2 linked regions of the Variovorax paradoxus B4 genome follow. The protein of the gene in region 1 binds, or shares a complex with, the protein of each later gene. Links are inferred from orthologs where the notes say so. Each region holds a gene or a part of one and is shown on either strand. Other genes may lie near its edges.

What was found. The genes of interacting proteins can lie anywhere in the genome.
Region 2: the proteins of uvrA (region 1) and mfd are in contact, whole or in part, in a crystal structure (PDB 4DFC), measured with the Escherichia coli proteins. The link is inferred for Variovorax paradoxus B4 from one-to-one orthologs.

Annotation. Positions count from the first base shown.
Region 1 is NC_022247.1:489,267-495,729, forward strand. What follows is about bases 1,365-5,031. They hold uvrA (excinuclease ABC subunit UvrA), read right to left. Parts: upstream 4,673-5,031; coding sequence 1,565-4,672; downstream 1,365-1,564. Other genes in these bases: VAPA_RS02265 (DMT family transporter), read right to left, coding at 1,365-1,514; ssb (single-stranded DNA-binding protein), read left to right, coding at 4,820-5,031. Also shown: VAPA_RS02260 (GntR family transcriptional regulator), read left to right, coding at 1-616; more of VAPA_RS02265, read right to left, coding at 624-1,364; more of ssb, read left to right, coding at 5,032-5,371; VAPA_RS02280 (sensor histidine kinase), read left to right, coding at 5,498-6,463. UniProt on the Escherichia coli protein: The UvrABC repair system catalyzes the recognition and processing of DNA lesions. UvrA is an ATPase and a DNA-binding protein. A damage recognition complex composed of 2 UvrA and 2 UvrB subunits scans DNA for abnormalities.
Region 2 is NC_022247.1:3,136,777-3,142,224, forward strand. Bases 1,398-5,448 are described here. They hold mfd (transcription-repair coupling factor), read left to right. Parts: upstream 1,398-1,753; coding sequence 1,754-5,248; downstream 5,249-5,448. Other genes in these bases: ispD (2-C-methyl-D-erythritol 4-phosphate cytidylyltransferase), read right to left, coding at 1,398-1,634; serB (phosphoserine phosphatase SerB), read left to right, coding at 5,245-5,448. Outside these bases: VAPA_RS14635 (sensor histidine kinase), read left to right, coding at 1-428; ispF (2-C-methyl-D-erythritol 2,4-cyclodiphosphate synthase), read right to left, coding at 430-924; more of ispD, read right to left, coding at 921-1,397. UniProt on the Escherichia coli protein: Couples transcription and DNA repair by recognizing RNA polymerase (RNAP) stalled at DNA lesions. Mediates ATP-dependent release of RNAP and its truncated transcript from the DNA, and recruitment of nucleotide excision repair machinery to the damaged site.

The DNA of each region.
Region 1 (6,463 bases):
GCTCGGCGACCAGTTCGGCATCTCGCGCATCGTGGTGCGCGAGGCATTGGCCGACCTGGTGCGCAACAACCTCATCTACAAGATCAAGGGCCGCGGCGCTTTTGTATCGGCGCGCGAACGCGACGAGGATTTCGTCTCCACCGTGCTCGGCTTCTCCGACGAGATGGAGCGCAAGGGCCGCTCGGTGCGCACGCAGATCCTCGCGCAGGAACTGCGCGCACCCACCGAGCACGAAGCCGCATCGCTGGGCCTGGCCGACGACACGCAGGTGGTGGCCCTCAAGCGCCTGCGCAGCGTGGATGGCGAGCTGCGCCTGCTCGTCGAAACGGCGGTGCCGGCGGACCTGGCGCCCGGCCTGCACCGTGCGCGGCTGGAGGACCGGTCGCTCTACGACGTGCTGCGCCGGCAGTACGGGCTGCGCCTGGTGCGCGCCGAGCGCTGGATCGACGCGGTGCTGCCCGATGCCGAAACCTGCAGGCTGCTCGATCTGCCGCAGCCCGAGCCGCTGCTGCGCATCGAGTCGATTGCCTACGGCGCCAACGGCCGGCCGCTGGAGCACTACCGCGCGCTGCACCGCTGCAAGACGAGCCGCCTGCACGTGCAGACGACGACCTGATTTTTCTTCAGGCCTTGGCGGCGCTGCGCGAGGGCCAGAGCACCGAGGCAATCGCCACCATCATCAGCGCCACGGCCACCCAGTCCTGCCAGTGCACCACTTCGCCGAGCCACACCGCGCCGCTGAACACGCCCAGCACCGGAATGAACATCACGCTCAAGGTCGAGGCCACCGGCGGCAGGCCGCGCGCGAGGTAGAACCATGCCGCATGTGCGAAGCCGAAGATCAGCACGGCGTTGTAGCCGATCGAGCCCCAGGTCACCGGGCCGGGCCACCGCAGTTGATCGCGTTCGAAGGTCAGCGAAAGCACGCTGATCACCACCGCGGTCATCGCCGTCATCCAGAACGACAGCGTGAGCGTCGGCAGCCCGATGCGCGAGCGGCGCAGCAGCTGCGTGCCCAGCGCCCATGTCGCGGCCGCCACCAATGCGAGCGCCACGTAGCCGGGCCGCCCCGCGAGGTCGGTGAGCTCGTGCCACAGCAGGAGCCCCACGCCGATCGCGCACGCGCCCACGCCCACCCATGAGCGCCGCGTGAGCACGGCCGAGAACAGCAGCGCGCCGATCACCGCGGAGAACACCGGCATCGTGTAGCCCAGGATCGCGGCGCGCCCGCCCGAGAGGGCTTTCACCGCGAGGATGATGCAGGCGTGCCAGATGAACATGTTGGTGGCGCCCAGCCAGACCAGCTCGGGCCATGCGCGGCGCGGCACGCGGAACGGCACCTTCATCCACACCAGCGCGAGCCCCAGCACCGGCACGCCGAGCCAGATCGAAATGGCGCGGAAGGCGAGTGGCGGATAGTCCGCCACGCCGAGCTTCATCACGGGCCAGTTGAACCCCCATGCAAGGGTCAGGAGAACGAGCAGGACGAACTGGCGTGGCGTGAAGGAAGGCATGGGCCGCGATTGTGGCGCGGCCCGCGCATTCGTGCTGGGAGCAGGCCCGGCTACAGCAGCCGCTTGAGGTAGCGCCCCGTGTGGCTCGCCTCGTTCGCCGCGATGTCTTCCGGCGTGCCTTCGCCCACCACCGTGCCGCCGCCGGCGCCGCCCTCGGGGCCCATGTCGATCAGCCAGTCGGCCGTCTTGATGACGTCCAGGTTGTGCTCGATCACGACGATGGTGTTGCCCGCGTCGCGCAGCTGGTGCAGCACCTTGAGCAGCAGTTCGATGTCGGCAAAGTGCAGGCCGGTGGTCGGCTCGTCGAGGATGTAGAGCGTGCGGCCGGTGTCGCGCTTGCTGAGCTCCAGCGCCAGCTTCACGCGCTGCGCCTCGCCGCCCGACAGCGTGGTGGCCGACTGGCCGAGCTTGATGTAGGAGAGGCCCACGTCGAGCAGGGTGCGCAGCTTGCGCTCGATGGTCGGCACGGCCTTCAGGAACTCGTGCGCGGTCTCGACCGTCATCTCGAGGATCTGCGCGATGTTCCTGCCCTTGTACAGAACCTCGAGCGTCTCGCGGTTGTAGCGCTGGCCGTGGCACACCTCGCAGGGCACGTACACGTCGGGCAGGAAGTGCATCTCGACCTTCACCACGCCGTCGCCCTGGCAGGCCTCGCAGCGCCCGCCCGCCACGTTGAAGCTGAAGCGGCCCGGGCCGTAGCCGCGTTCGCGCGCGGTGTTGGTCTCGGCCATCAGCTCGCGGATCGGCGTGAACAGGCCGGTGTAGGTGGCCGGGTTGCTGCGCGGCGTGCGGCCGATGGGGCTCTGGTCGACGTTGATGACCTTGTCGAAATACTCGATGCCCTCGACCGATTCATGCGCGGCCGGCTCCTCGTGCGCGCGGTAGAGCGTGCGCGCCACGGCGGTGTAGAGGGTGTCGTTCACCAGCGTCGACTTGCCCGAGCCCGAGACGCCCGTCACGCAGGTGAGCAGGCCGACGGGGAAGGCCACGCTCACGTTCTGCAGGTTGTTGCCGGTGGCGCCGACCACGCGGATTTCCTGCAGGTCGGTCTGCGAGGCCAGGTGCGCCGCTTCGCGTGCGGCGCGCCGCTCGGCCGCGGGGCTCGGCGGAAAGCGCGAGGCCTTCCTGCCTTCGTTGAAGGCGGGCTTCTTCACGACCGGCAGCCACGCGGTGCGGCGCTTCGGCACTTCGATCTTCTTCGCGCCCGAAAGGTACTGGCCGGTCAGCGAATCGGGGTTGGCCGCCACCTGGGCATAGCTGCCCTGCGCCATCACGCGCCCGCCGTGGATGCCCGCGCCGGGGCCCATGTCGATCACGTGGTCGGCGGCGTGGATCATGTCCTCGTCGTGCTCGACCACGATCACGCTGTTGCCGATGTCGCGCAGGTGCTTCAGCGTGCCGATCAGCCGGTCGTTGTCGCGCTGGTGCAGGCCGATGCTGGGCTCGTCGAGCACGTACATCACGCCCGTCAGGCCCGAGCCGATCTGCGAGGCGAGCCGGATGCGCTGCGCCTCGCCGCCCGAGAGCGTTTCGGCGCTGCGGTCCAGGCTCAGGTAGTTCAGGCCCACGTCGTTGAGGAACTTCAGGCGCAGGCCGATCTCGCGCACCACCTTGTCGGCGATGTCGGCCTTGGCGCCGCGCAGCTTGAGCGTCTGGAACCAGGCCAGCGAATCGCGCAAGGTTAGGTGGCTGAGCTCGAAGATCGCCATGCGCGGCGGCTCGCCGCCATCCGCGGGCCGAGCCGATTCGTCCACCAGGAACACGTTGCGCGCCTCGGGCCGCAGCCGCGAGCCGCCGCAGTCGGGACACGGCTGCAGGTTGCGAAAGCGCGCGAGGTCTTCGCGCACCATCACCGAGTCGGTCTCGCGGTAGCGCCGCGCCATGTTCGGGATGATCCCCTCGAAGGGATGCTTCTTCGTGAGCTTCTTGCCCGCGAAGTTGCCCGATTCCATGGTGTAGTTGAACTTGATCTCCTCGGCCGCCGAGCCTTGCAGCAGCACCTGCTGCACCGAGGCGGGCAATGATTCGAAGGGCGCGTCGACGTCGAACTTGTAGTGCTTCGCAACGCTCTCGATCATGCTGAAGTAGTAGCCGTTGCGGCGGTCCCAGCCCTTGATGGCGCCGCTGGCCAGCGAGAGAGAGGGGAAGGCCACCACGCGCGCCGGGTCGAACACCTCGCGGTGGCCGAGGCCGTCGCAGCTCGGACAGGCGCCCACGGGCGAGTTGAACGAGAAGAGGCGCGGCTCCAGCTCCGACAGCGAGTAGTGGCAGATCGGGCAGGCGAACTTGGCGTTGAACAGGTGCTCCTTGTCGGGCGCGCCCTCGGTGCCCAGCTCCAGCGCGATGGCGCGGCCTTCGGCCAGCCGCAGGGCCGCTTCGAAGCTCTCGGCCAGGCGCTGCTGCATGTCGGGGCGCGCGCGCAGCCGGTCGATCACCACGTCGATGTCGTGCTTTTCGGTCTTCTTGAGCTTCGGCAGGTCGTTGTATTCGTACGTTTGCCCGTCGACGCGAAAGCGCACGTAGCCCGCGGCCTGCATTTCGGCGAAGAGCTCGAGGAACTCGCCCTTCTTCTCGCGCGCCACCGGCGCCAGGATCATCAGGCGGGGCTCGTCAGGGATCGCGAGCGTGGCATCGACCATTTGCGACACGGTCTGCGCCTGCAGCGGCAGGTGGTGCTCGGGGCAGTAGGGCGTGCCGGCGCGGGCGTAGAGCAGGCGCAGGTAGTCGTGGATCTCGGTCACCGTGCCCACGGTGGAGCGCGGGTTGTGGCTGGTGGCCTTCTGCTCGATGCTGATGGCGGGCGACAGGCCCTCGATCACGTCCACATCGGGCTTGTCCATGAGCTGCAGGAACTGCCGCGCATAGGCCGAGAGGCTTTCCACGTAGCGCCGCTGGCCTTCGGCATACAGCGTGTCGAAGGCCAGGCTCGACTTGCCCGAGCCCGACAGGCCGGTGATCACCACCAGCTTGTTGCGCGGGATGTCGAGGTCGACGTTCTTCAGGTTGTGGGTGCGGGCACCGCGGATGCTGATGCGCTGCTGCGCAAGCACCGCGCCGAGGTAGGTGTCACGTTCGAGTTCCGCGTCGCGTGCGCGCTCCGCGAAGTCTTCAATGGCTTTGGAATTCAAGGGGGCGATCGTCCGAGGGCAACCGGACATGATAGTCCGAGCGGCATTTCATGGCGAGCGGGCGGGTTGCGGCGGTTTTACGGAGACGGTGCTTCGAAGGGGTCCCGGCCGGCCGGCATCGGGCACAATCTAGGGTTCTCTTCCTCCTCCTTCATCTACTTATCAGGGGCAGTGCATATGGCATCGGTCAACAAAGTCATCGTCGTCGGCAATCTGGGGCGCGACCCCGAAATGCGTACCTTCCCGAGCGGCGACCAGGTCGCGAACGTCACCGTGGCCACCACCGATCGCTGGAAAGACAAGCAAAGCGGCGAAATGCGCGAAGCCACCGAGTGGCACCGCATCGTCTTCAACGGCCGCCTGGCCGAAATCGCCGGCCAGTACCTGCGCAAGGGCTCGCAGGTCTATGTCGAAGGCAGCCTGCGCACGCGCAAGTGGACCGACAAGGACGGCATCGAAAAATACACCACCGAGATCCGCGCCGACCAGATGCAGATGCTGGGCAGCCGCCAGGGCCAGGGCGGCCCGTCGGGCGGCCCCGAGGACGACGGCGGCTACGCGCAGGGCGGCGGTGGCGGCGGCTACTCGCAAGGCAGCGGTGGTGGCGGTGGCTACGCGCCCCGCGCACCGGCCGCGGCAGCACCGCGTGCTCCGGCGCCGGCACCGCGCCAGGCTCCGGCCAAGTCGTCGTCGGGCTTCGACGACATGGACGACGACATTCCGTTCTGAGTTGAATCGCACCGTGGCTGAAGCCGTTCCATCGCTGCTTCAGCCGCGCGGCTTGCCGGGAACGCACCTGCTTCCGGCTGTTTTTCCTGAGCCGGACCAGGCAGGCCGCACGCGGATGAGCCTCGCATGAGCCTCGGATCTGCGCGCCGGCTGCATGCGCGGCTGCTCGAACACTTCTCCAGATACCGCTTCGCATCGTTCTGGGCGAACGTGGTGCTCGTTGTCTCGATAGCGCTGCTGGTGGTCATGGCCGCCTTTTTCAGCGCATCCGACGCTGGACAGGAAACCGCGGCGCTGCACCTGACGCATGCCGACTGGCAGGTGGAAGATGCGCCCGGCTTCCGTGCGATGCCGCTTGCCGTGGACGGCGAGGCCCTGCCTCCCGCCTGGCAGCCGGTCGAGCTGCCGCTGGCCCTGCCCATCGCCTTGCTGCGCCAGGCCGATGGCAGCACATCGACGGGCGAAACCCGCATCACCTGGCTGCGGCTTTCCACGCACGGCCTGCCTGCCACGCCGGCGCCGCTCGCGCTGTATGGCGCGCGCATCAAGACGGACGGCACCATTGCGGTGTATGCCAATGGACGGCTGGTCCACCGTGCCCAGGTGCAGGGGCCGTTGTGGAACAGCACCCGCACGCCGCTGTGGGTCTTGCTGAACAAGGCGTCCGACGGCGCGCCGTTGAACGAGATCCTCGTGCGGATGGAACACACGCAAAGCGCGCAGGTGGCGGTTTCATCGCTGTGGCTCGGTCCCGTCGAAGCGCTGGAAGCCCGGCATCGGATGCGGCAGTGGCTCCAGCAGGAGCTGCCGGCCATGCTCAGCGCGGCCTTCATGGCCGTGGGCGTGTTCGCGCTGTTCGTGTGGTTCAGGCGCAGCCACGAGACCGGCTACCTGCTCTTCTTCAACCTGGCGACCACGTCCTTCCTGCGCAGCCTGCATTTCTATGTCGGCGTTCCGGTCGCCAACGACTGGTTCGCCTGGCTGACCGTCAACTCCCTGTTCTGGCTGGTCGCGGTGGTGCACTTCGCGCTGCGCCAGCTGCATGGCCGTCGGCTCAAATGGCTGACCTGCGCGGTGGTGGCATGGACGGCC
Region 2 (5,448 bases), 2.6 Mb from region 1 along the record:
ACATCCGGGTCGACGTGCCGCCCGACCTGCGCGTGCTGGGCGACGAGGTCGAGCTCACGCGCGTGATTTCCAACCTGGTGGAGAACGCGCGGCGCTACGGCAAGACACCCTCCACCGGCATCGCCGACGTGGTGATCCAGGCGCAGTCGAACAACGACGCGGTGCTGATCAAGGTGCGCGACCACGGCGCGGGCGTCGAGCCTGCCCTGCTCTCGCAATTGACCAAGCCCTTCTTCCGCGGCGACGTGGCGCGCACGTCCGCGGCCGGTGCCGGGCTCGGCCTGTCGATCGTGGCGAAGAACATCGAGCGCATGGGCGGCACCTTTGCGCTCACCAGTACGCCGGGGCGCGGCCTTGCGGCGCACATCCGCATGCCGCGCGCCATGCCTGATCCAAGCCCGGCGGAAGCCCCCGCCCGACGGGCCTGAGTCAGCCCTGGCGGTGCAGCACCACCACCGCGCGGGCTTCCATTGCGCGGCCTTCGCCGACCGGGCCGAGCTTTTCGGCCGTCTTGGCCTTCACGTTGACCTGGTCGGGCGCAAGGCCCAGGGTCTCGGCGATGCGCCGGCACATGGCCGGAATGTGCGGTGCCAGCTTGGGCGCCTGCGCGATCACCGTGCTGTCGACGTTGCCGATCTCCCAGCCTGCGGCGCGCACGCGGCGCGCCGCTTCGCCGAGCAGCACCGCTGAATCCGCGCCGCGAAACTGCGCGTCGGTGTCGGGGAAGTGCCGGCCGATGTCGCCCAGGCCCGCCGCGCCGAGCAAGGCATCGGTGATGGCGTGCAGCAGCACGTCGGCGTCCGAATGCCCCAGCAGGCCGGTGGTGTGCGGCACCTCCACGCCGCCGAGGATCAGCTTGCGCCCCGCCACCAGCTGGTGAACGTCCCAGCCCTCGCCCACGCGGATATTGAATGGGGCCGTCATGGCATGGCCTTCCTGCGGCCGAGCAGAACGGCTTCGGCCAGCGCGAAGTCCTCGGGGAAGGTCACCTTGAAGTTCTGCGCGCTGCCCGGCACCAGCAACGGGGACAGGCCGATGGCTTCGATGGCGCCGGCCTCGTCGGTCACCGCGTCGCCCGTTCGCTCCAGCGCATCGAGCAGCATGCCGATGCGAAACATCTGCGGTGTCTGGGCCAGCCACTTGTCGGCCCGCGAAAGAGTCTGGGAGACGCGGCTGTCGGCCGAGGACACCTTCAGCGTATCGGCCAGCCGGTGCGCCAGCAGCCCGCCGACGGCGTCGTGTTCGCAGGCCGCGATCAGCGCCTCGATCTGGCTCGACGTGACCAGGCAGCGCGCCGCGTCGTGCACCAGCACCCAGTCATGCGCCCCGGCGCCCTTCTGCCGCAGTGCCGCGAGACCATTGCGCACCGTGGCGGCACGCGTGACGCCACCCACGCGCAGCAGGAATTCGTTGTCGGCCGGAAAGCGCGGCAGCGCGGTCTGCACCTCGCGGTCGTCGGGCGACACCACCACCGCCAGGCCGGCAAAGCGGCCCGCCAGCGAGCGGAAAGCGGCCACCGTGTGAGCCACCATCGACGATCCCGCCAGCCGCTGGTATTGCTTGGGCTGAACGCCACCTGCACGGTGGCCGAAACCGGCGCAAGGAATCAGCACGAAAAGTCGGGAAGAAGACATGGGGTGCGGCACGAGCCAACGGCCGGCAAGCGGATAAGGGGCCGCCATTCTAGAATCGACCGCTTCGCACACCCCTCGCCAGCCGGCGCGGGGTGTCGTGCATTTTCAGTAAGCGTTCCATGGACCTCCCCCACCTCACGGCGGGCAAGCGTTTCACGCTGCCGCGTCCTCCTTTGTCGGCCGATGCCCTGCTGCTGGCGCAGCTGGGCATGCGCGAGAAGGCCGCGGGCCGCGCCACCGCGATGTTCACAGCCGACGCCAACGACGCACAGCGGCTGATCGACGAAATCGCCTTCTTCGCGCCCGAGCTGCGCTGCGCCCTGTTCCCCGACTGGGAAACGCTGCCCTACGACAGCTTTTCCCCGCACCAGGACCTGATCAGCGAGCGGCTCGCCACGCTCTGGCGCATCAGCCAGAAAGAGGCCGACGTGGTGCTGGTGCCCGCCACCACCGCGCTCTACCGCCTCGCGCCGCCCGCCTTCCTGGCCGGCTACACCTTCCACTTCAAGGCCAAGCAAAAGCTCCAGGAATCCAAGCTCAAGGCCCAGCTCACGCTGGCCGGCTACAGCCACGTGACGCAGGTGGTGAGCCCGGGCGAATACGCGGTGCGCGGCGGCCTGATCGACCTCTTTCCCATGGGCTCGCCAGTGCCCTTTCGCGTCGACCTGTTCGACGACGAGATCGACTCGATCCGCACCTTCGACCCCGACACCCAGCGCAGCCTCTACCCCGTGCCCGAGGTGCGCCTGCTGCCGGGCCGCGAGTTCCCGATGGACGACGACGCCCGCGCGCGCTTTCGCAGCCGCTGGCGCGAACTGCTCGAGGGCGACCCGACCAAGAGCCGCATCTACAAGGACATGGGCAACGGCGTGGCCACCGCCGGCATCGAGTACTACCTGCCGCTGTTCTTCGACGAGACGGCCACGGTGTTCGACTACCTGGGCGCGGACGCCACCGTGGTGCTGCACGGCGACCTCGAACCCGCGTTCCAGCATTTCTGGCAGGACACCAACGAGCGCTACCGCCTCGTGCGCGGCGACCCCGAACGCCCGGCGCTGCCGCCCGAGGCGCTGTTCCTGAGCGCCGAGCAGTTCTACCAGCGCGCCAAGCCGCATGCGCAGCTTGCCATCCGCGGAAGTGCAGGCGGCGACGTCGCCACGGACACGCCCTACGCCGAGTTCGACAAGCTGCCGCCTTTCGCCGTGGTGCGCGGCGCCGAAGACCCGCTGGTCGGCCTCAAGCTCCACATCGACACGACGCCGCACCGCGTACTGCTGATCGCCGAAAGCGACGGCCGGCGCGAAAGCCTGCTCGACTTCCTGCGCGCCAGCGGCGTGAGCCCGCCGGCCTTCGACTCGCTGGCCGAGTTCGAAGCCTCCACCGACGAGAAGATCGGCATCGCCACCGCCGCGCTGGCCTCGGGCTTCGCGTGGCGCGAGCAAGGCATCGACCTCGTTACCGAGACCGAGCTGTTCGCCACCGCCCCCACCACGCGCCGCCGCAACAAGAAGCAGGAGCAGGTCAGCGACGTCGAGGCGCTGATCAAGGACCTGTCCGAGCTCAACGTCGGCGACCCGGTGGTCCACACCGCGCACGGCATCGGCCGCTATCGTGGCCTGATCCACATGGACCTGGACCAGGGCGTCGATGAACAGGGCAAGCCGCTGCTGCAGGAGATGCTGCACCTGGAGTACGCCGACAAGGCCACGCTCTACGTGCCCGTCTCGCAGCTGCACCAGATCAGCCGCTACACCGGCGTCAGCGCCGACGAGGCCCCCCTGCACAGGCTGGGTTCCGGCCAGTGGGAAAAGGCCAAGCGCAAGGCCGCCGAACAGGTGCGCGACTCGGCCGCCGAGCTGCTCAACATCTACGCCCGCCGCGCCGCGCGCGAAGGCCATGCCTTCCGCTACTCGGCCGCCGACTACGAGGTGTTCGCCAACGACTTCGGCTTCCAGGAAACCGCCGACCAGAAGGCCGCGATCCATGCCGTGGTGCAGGACATGATCTCGCCCCAGCCGATGGACCGCCTCGTCTGCGGCGACGTGGGCTTCGGCAAAACCGAAGTGGCACTGCGCGCCGCGTTCATCGCGATCACCGGCGGCAAGCAGGTGGCGTTCCTTGCGCCCACCACCCTGCTGGCCGAGCAGCATTACCAGACGCTGGTCGACCGCTTCGCCAAGTGGCCGGTCAAGGTGGCGGAAATGAGCCGCTTCCGCTCGACCAAGGAAATCAACTCGGCCGCCAAGGGGCTGGCCGAGGGCACGGTCGACATCGTGGTCGGCACCCACAAGCTGCTCTCGCAGTCAGTCAAGTTCAAGAACCTGGGCCTGCTCATCATCGACGAGGAGCACCGCTTCGGCGTGCGCCACAAGGAGGCGATGAAGGCGATGCGCGCCGAGGTCGACGTGCTCACGCTCACGGCCACGCCGATTCCGCGCACGCTGGGCATGGCGCTCGAAGGCCTGCGCGACCTGAGCGTGATCGCGACCGCGCCGCAGCGGCGCCTGGCCATCAAGACCTTCGTGCGTAACGAGGGCACGGGCGTGATCCGCGAAGCCGTGCTGCGCGAATTGAAGCGCGGCGGGCAGGTCTACTTCCTGCACAACGAGGTCGAGACCATCGAGAACCGGCGCCAGAAACTCGAAGAGATATTGCCCGAGGCCCGCATCGCCGTGGCCCACGGCCAGATGCCCGAGCGCGAGCTGGAGCGCGTGATGCGCGACTTCGTGGCGCAACGCTACAACCTTCTGCTGTGCTCGACCATCATCGAGACCGGCATCGACGTGCCGACCGCCAACACCATCGTGATGAGCCGCGCCGACAAGTTCGGCCTCGCGCAGCTGCACCAGCTACGCGGCCGCGTCGGGCGTTCGCACCACCAGGCCTATGCCTACCTGATGGTGCCGGACACCGAAGGCCTGACCAAGCAGGCGGCGCAGCGGCTCGACGCCATCCAGCAGATGGAAGAGCTCGGTTCCGGCTTCTACCTCGCGATGCACGACCTGGAAATCCGCGGCACGGGCGAAGTGCTCGGCGAGAACCAGAGCGGCAACATGATGGAGATCGGCTTCCAGCTCTACAACGAGATGCTCAGCGAGGCCGTGCGCTCGCTCAAGGCCGGGCAGGAGCCCGACCTGCTGGCGCCGCTGTCGGTCACCACCGAGATCAACCTGCACGCCCCCGCCCTGCTGCCCGACGACTACTGCGGCGACGTGCACCTGCGCCTGTCGTTCTACAAGAAGCTCGCCACGGCGAAGACGCCCGACCAGATCGACACCTTGCTCGAAGAAATCGTCGACCGCTTCGGCAAGCTGCCGCCGCAGGCGCAGACGCTGATCGACACGCACCGGCTGCGCGTGCTGGCGCGGCCCTATGGCGTGATCAAGGTCGATGCCGCGCCGGGCATCATCCACATCACCTTCAAGAAAGACCCGCCGGTCGATTCGATGGCCATCATCCAGCTGATCCAGAAGAACAAGCACATCAAGCTCGCCGGCAACGAGAAGCTGCGCATCGAGCGCGAACTCAAGGAGCCGAAGGAGCGTGCACAGATGGTGCGCGATGTGCTGCGCAGCCTCGGCCAACCGATCGTCAAGGAAACCGCCCCCGCATGAGTGCTACAGAAATTTCTCCCGGCCTCGTCATCCAGCGCATGAAGCCGCCGCTGGTGCTGGCCGACTTCAAGCTGATCGCGTTCGATATGGACTCGACGCTGATCAACATCGAATGCATCGACGAGATCGCCGATGCCGTCGGCAAGAAGGCCGAGGTGGCTGCGATCACCGAAGCCACGATGCGCGGCGAGATCAAGGAC